One region of the Pseudoalteromonas nigrifaciens genome, then DNA from elsewhere that is predicted to be linked to it. Evidence: predicted binding sites of a transcription regulator. Region 1 holds the regulator's gene; the other holds the start of a gene.
What was found. The regulator LexA, encoded in region 1, represses DNA repair genes until DNA is damaged. The targets are predictions, from matches to a motif close to TACTGTATNNNNATACAGTA.
Positions count from the first base shown of each region.

Region 2: a site for LexA is predicted at 2,094-2,113, ahead of uvrD (DNA helicase II). Genes of this name have one in related genera too.

Region 1 covers NZ_CP011036.1:3,349,878-3,353,310, forward strand. The annotation lists gene coxB (cytochrome c oxidase subunit II) at 1-885, opposite strand, end outside; gene lexA (transcriptional repressor LexA) at 1,352-1,969, opposite strand; gene PNIG_RS15805 (SRPBCC family protein) at 2,249-2,701, shown strand; gene PNIG_RS15810 (PaaI family thioesterase) at 2,800-3,243, shown strand; gene PNIG_RS15815 (hypothetical protein) at 3,246-3,433, opposite strand, start outside.
Region 2 covers NZ_CP011036.1:132,530-135,962, forward strand. The annotation lists gene uvrD (DNA helicase II) at 1-2,029, opposite strand, end outside; gene PNIG_RS00625 (hypothetical protein) at 2,343-2,561, shown strand; gene PNIG_RS00630 (YacL family protein) at 2,676-3,044, shown strand; gene PNIG_RS00635 (dUTP diphosphatase) at 3,151-3,433, shown strand, end outside.

The DNA of each region.
Region 1 (3,433 bases):
GGGCTGATGACATGCAGCACAATTGGCCATATACACTTGCTCACCCAAAGTCATTAATTCTTCTTTAGGGAGTGTTTGGTCAAGTAATGCAGCATCTGCTGCTGCTGCTTTTTGCTTTGCTTGTTTAGCATCTGCTAGCCAAACTTTAAAATCGGCCTCTGACTTAGCCTCTACTACCACTGGCATAAAGCCATGATCTTTACCGCATAGCTCAGCACACTGACCGCGATAAATACCGACTTCGTTTATGTTGGTCCACGTTTCGTTAATAAACCCCGGGTTTGCATCTTTTTTAATAGCAAAATCGGGCACCCACCAAGAATGAATAACATCGTCGGAGGTCATTAAAAAGCGTACTTTTTTATTGATCGGTAATACCAGAGGCTTATCTACCTCAAGTAAATAGTTGGGGTTTTTATCGGCTAGGTTAGCAATTTCATTTTGCGGTGTGGCAAGTATTGAGTAAAACTCAACATCTTCCCCCATATATTCGTAATGCCATTTCCATTGTGAACCAGTTACTTTAATAGTGATATCCGCTTTACTGGCATCTTCCATCGCTATTAATGTTTTAGTTGCGGGGACTGCCATTGCTATTAAAATAACAAATGGAATTGCTGTCCAGAGTATTTCTACTTTGGTACTTTCGTGAAATTGAGCAGCAACTGCTCCTTTAGATTTACGATGATGAATAAGTGCCCAAAACATAACGGCAAATACAATCACGCCTATTACACAGCATATTAAAAATATGGTCATGTGTAGTTGATAAACATTATTACTTATATCGGTTACGCCTTTGCGCATATTATATTGGCTATTTGCCAATGCTAACTGCGGAAAAACAAACAATATAAGCCACAAGGTAGAGCTCAATTTACCCATGTGACAGCTCCTTTAATACTGTTGCGAGTGCAAAACAAAAAGACATAAGCTTTAAATGCCAATTTGTTATTTTTGTATTGCTGCCGGATATATAAATATATTTTCTCAAAACTAAAGCTGTGAGTTATTGTTAGTCCAGCCCATTAACAATTAGTTAATAATTGAACAACTAGCAAGTTTTAGTTTGAAAAATAATCAAATAATATTAGGGGATTAGCGTAAATATGGGATTTATTTAATTTTGTTCTAAGCAGGAAGTGAGCAACAGCAAGGGTTACAAATAAAAAGACAGCGATAACGAGTATTAAATACTTAAATGATAAAAAACATAAACTTAATATAATTTTTTCATTGCAGCGGAATTTTCACAAAAAAAAGGCAAAAAAAAGCGCACTAAAAAGTGCGCATTAATTATCTGAGCTATTAAATTATGCCGATATTTTACATAGCTATAACAGCTTAATTGTCACATCCAGTCAGCATTACGAATAACCCCAACAGCTAAGCCTTCAATATTAAAAGATTCGTTTTCAAGATCCACTTCTATCGACGAAAATTCTTTATTTTCAGCATGCAATAATACTTTTTTGCCTGCTTTTTCTAAGCGTTTTACCGTTACATCGTCATCAACGCGGGCAACAATAACTTGGCCATTTTCGGCAACTTGAGTGCGATGAACAGCCAGTAAATCACCATCCATAATACCAATATCTCGCATGCTCATACCATTTACACGCAATAAAAAATCGGCAGCGGGTTTAAACATTAACGGGTCAATTTTACAATGGCTCTCAACATGTTGTTGCGCCAAAATAGGTTCGCCGGCAGCTACACGGCCTATTAACGGTAAACCAAGTTGTTCTGGTTCATCTTCTTCAATAAGTTGAATACCACGGCTAGCGCCTGGTTTCATTTTAATAGCGCCTTTTTTAGCCAGCGCTTTTAAATGCTCTTCTGCTGCATTAGCACTTTTAAAGCCTAATGTTTGTGCAATTTCTGCGCGTGTAGGAGGCATACCAGTGTCTTTAATAAACACTTTAATAAGTTCGAGTATTTGCGCTTGGCGGTTAGTTAATGGTCGCATACAACTGGTTTTCCATACAGTACATTTAACTGTGAGTATATACAGTTATCTGAAAATCGCAAATTTAAATTACTCCTCGCCTTTGCTGCCAAAGGTGGCATTGGTCTAAGCTTAAAATTACCAAGTAAATTACAGATAAAATTACGCAGATCACGATAGTGTTAGTTTTACGTTACATTAATTACATAACTACTAAGTTGTTGCTGTTATTAAAAATTAGTTAACTATCGTTTTTGTAATGGGCCTTAACTTCATCAATGTGAATTAACGGAGAGTGTTATGAATATCACTGTAGCGGTAATAATTAACGGTCCTAAACGTAAAGTATGGGCGGCAATAACTGACATCGAAAACAGTGCCAATATGCTGTCTGGCATTATTGATGTAAAAATAATCGAGAAGCCACCACAAGGGCTAGTGGGCCTAAAATGGTTAGAAACACGAAAAATTTTTGGCAAAGCAGCCTCAGAAACCATGTGGATCACCGAAGCTGTTACTAATGAATACTATTGCACTCGCGCAGAAAATGGCGGGGCAGTTTATACCACTAAGCTGTCACTTACCGCCGCCGAACCTAGCACCTGTTTAACCATGACTTTTTCTGATAGCTCTGAGTCTATTTGGGTAAAAATGATCTCTGCAGTGATAGGGTTTTTTCTTAAAAGTTCGATGCGTAAAATGCTAAAAAAAGATCTCGATGAAATTAAGCACTATGTAGAAAGCAAAAAGTAGCACTGTATTACCATGCAGTAGCTGCACTAATTTGGCTATCATATCGCCATGAAAAATCGTATTATCGGTTATCGTTTTCAACCTTTAAAGGAGTAACAATGAGTATTTGGCATCAACCTATTACTTTAGCGTTTTGTAAGCAGTTAGACCAAGGCATAAATGGCCAAGGTACACTGATGAAAACCATGGGGATTGAAATAACTGAAATTGGTGATGATTACTTAGTTGCCACTATGCCAGCAATTCCTGCGCACCATAACCCTATAGGCATGGTGCATGGCGGAGCAAACGTGGTTTTAGCCGAAAGTGTTGCCAGCTACGCGGCTAATTTTGTGGTCGACTTCACTAAATTTTATTGTGTAGGGCAAGAGATCAGTGCCAGCCATTTAAAAGCCTCGCGTAATGGCACCTTAACCGCCACCGCAAAAGCGTTTCATATTGGCAAACGTAGCTCAGTATGGGAAATAAAAATAACGAATAGTCGCGGCGAGCTTTGCTGCGTATCAAAAATGACCGCAGCTGTTGTAGAGCGCAAAGGCTAACGCTATTTTTCTAGCGGGTAAATAGTAATTTCCATGCCTGCACCAATTGCCGATATACGTAATAATGTATCGGCGTGCAGCGCTTGGTTAAAACACTTTGGCGAAGTGCCCGATTCAAAACCAATATCAAAGGTACGGCGCGAACAACTCAACCATTGCTTAAGTGCAGCCCGCGAGCATGACTCTACTA
Region 2 (3,433 bases), 300 kb from region 1:
CACGTTGCCCCAAGTTAAAGCCGCTATCTTCAAATGCAGCGTGACTAACTGATGCGCTAAAACGCCCTGCAGCGGGTGGTCGAGATACTTGGGTTTTAATACGAATTTCTTCAACACAGTCCTCGGGAATTTCCCGTAAAAAGCGCGATGGTGTATGGTATTTTTCTTGTCCATATAAACGACGGCTTTCGGCATGGCTAATATATAGTTTATCCATAGCGCGGGTCATACCTACATAACAAAGGCGGCGTTCTTCTTCTAAACGGCCAGACTCTTCATTACTTTGTTGAGAAGGGAACATACCTTCCTCTACGCCAACCATAAACACTAACGGAAATTCTAAACCTTTAGCTGAGTGCAATGTCATCATTTGTACGGCGTCTTCGTGCTCTTCTGCTTGTCCTTCACCAGATTCAAGCGAGGTATGCGCTAAAAAGCCTTGTAGAGGAGAGCTATATTCTTCTTCCTCAGGCAATTCGTACTGATCGCAAGCGCTAATAAGTTCTTCTAAGTTTTCTACTCGGGCACGGCCTTTTTCACCTTTTTCGGCTTGGTACATTGCCATTAACCCAGAAGTTTGAATAACGTACTTAGCTTGCTCATGTAGCGTTAGATCGCTAATTTTATCTTCAATATGCTCTACTAGTTCGACAAACTTACTCACTGCACCAGAAGCGCGGCCAGATAAATGTTGTTGCTCTACAATTGCTTTTGCTGCATACCAAAGTGGTAACGATTCGGCGCGTGCACAGTCGCGTATATGGCTTAGCGTTTTATCGCCAATACCACGAGCTGGAGTATTAATTACTCGTTCAAATGCAGCATCGTCTTGACGGTTACCTATTATGCGTAAGTACGACAGGGCGTCTTTAATTTCTTGGCGTTCGAAGAATCGCATGCCGCCATAAATACGATACTTTAGGCCTTCTTGTAGCATGGCTTCTTCGAGTACACGTGATTGCGCATTACTTCTATATAAAATAGCCGCATCTTGCAGCGCATTGCCGGCATTTAACCAACTACGCAGTTTACTACTTACAAAACGCGCTTCGTCTAGCTCGTTAAATGCGGCGTAAATAGAAATAGGTTCGCCCTCGTTACCGTCGGTCCATAAGCTTTTACCCATACGCTCTGAGTTATTTTGGATCAGGGCATTTGAGGCTTTTAATATAGTGGCGGTAGAGCGATAGTTTTGCTCAAGACGAATGGTCTCTGCGCTAAAGTCAGTTAAAAAACGTTTAATGTTTTCTATTTTTGCACCGCGCCAACCATAGATACTCTGATCGTCATCGCCAACAATCATAATACTATTGGAGTCGCCAGCAAGTAGTTTTAACCATGCGTATTGTATGGTGTTGGTGTCTTGAAACTCGTCTACTAACATGTGTGCAAAGCGCTGTTGATAATGGCGCAGTAGTGTAGGGTTGTTTTTGAGTACTTCGTAGCTGCGCAGTAGTATTTCGGCAAAATCGACTAAGCCTGCTCTGTCGCATGCTTCTTGATACGCCGCGTACACGCGCAGCATCATTTGCTCGTTAATATCGTAGGCTTGAATATCTTTAGGGCGAAGTGCTTCATCTTTTTTAGCGCTTATGTACCAACCAAACTGTTTAGCGGGCCATTTTTTATCATCAATATTCATCGATTTTAATAAACGTTTGATCATACGTAGCTGATCGTCTGAGTCTAAAATTTGAAATGCTTCGGGTAATTTTGCTTCACGGTGGTGCGCGCGTAAAATACGGTGCGACAAACCATGGAAAGTACCAATCCACATACCACCAACCGGCGCTTTTAGCGTCTCTTCAACGCGAGTACGCATCTCTTTAGCTGCTTTATTAGTAAAGGTAACCGCAAAAATACTATACGCTGAGGCTTGCTCAACTTGCATTAGCCAAGCAATACGATGAACCAACACTCGTGTTTTACCAGACCCAGCACCTGCTAATACCAGCATGTTTTGTAGTGGGGCTGCAACGGCATCGCGTTGTTTGTCGTTTAAGCCATCGAGTAATTGTGAAACGTCCATCGTTACGCCTTTTTAATCAATAATGCGGGCAGTATAGCAGGTGTTTTTGTTAGGCTAAATAAAATACTGTTTTTATACACAGCTATTCATAAAATTATGTTCTAAACTAGTAGCTTGATAGCAAATCAAAAAAGAAAAAGGTTAAAAAGATATAATAAAAATTGCTAATTTGACCTCAATTTAGTAAAAATCACCACAGCGTTAAACTGATAAAAATACAACTATATGATTTGTAACATTTATTAAATTGGCATAGAGTGTGTAAGTAATTCTATAGCTAAAATATAAAATTAAATAAACTACAGAGGTTAGTATGTCAGGACAAGGTTCAGGCGGTAACGTAATCGCAGCATTATGTAATATATTTTTCCCGGGGTTGGGGCAGCTAGTGCAAGGGCGTATTCTTGCCGCGCTTATATTCGCTATATTATTTTTTGGTGGTGCGGCATTATGGTTTTTAATTGTGCCAGGAATAATTGCCGCTATTGTATATGTTTGGGCAATTATTGATGCAGCACGTTATAGATCGTGACGTAATTAATATTAAAGCTTTATAAAATAGCGCCTTTTGGCGCTATTTTGCTTTTTAGCGTCTGCAGCTATTTACGTATATAATTGCGCAACTAACGATTTAAAAGCGATACGTATGGAATATCAATTTATTCGCGATCCAATTAGCGGATTACGCATTAAAATAAGTAGCGAGCATGCCATAATTGGCCGCTGGTTAAACGAAGAAATAGGCAAAGATAAAATAGCTATGGTGCAAGCGCTTATTGCATCGGTGAGTTCAAGCTTTGAGCCTTTAACGCTAAAGGGCCAAGAAATAGATTTAATTTTAACGAAAGACGAAGCTCTATTTGAAGCCCATGCTCTGCACCAAGACAGTGAAGATCTTATGGCTTATCAAGACGACGATTTAATGCTTGAAGAAAATGGCCTAAGCAGTGGTTGTGGTTTTGAAGATTTTATAGACCTAATAAACTCATGGCATGAGTTTACGACTTCAAGATAAACATAGTTAGCACGCTAATGAAAATATACAGCAATGCACAACAAGCATTTTATCTGTATTATTACACTAATGAAAATTTAGCTAATCAAAAACGACAGGAATTGATATGTCTGCCAATTTAAACAAACTAGTAGTGATGCTAGAAATGCAAAATGCCATGAATACCAAAGTACATGACCAATGGTTTAGCCAAGGGTTTGATTGGTACAGAGCCATTTGGGTTGAGTGTGCAGAAATGCTCGATCATTACGGTTGGAAATGGTGGAAAAAACAAACGCCTGATACCGAACAAGTTATTTTAGAGTTAGTGGATATTTTTCATTTTGGCTTGTCACTCAGAATTGACGGTATCACCAGCTACGAAAAAATAGCTAAACAGCTTGAGCTAG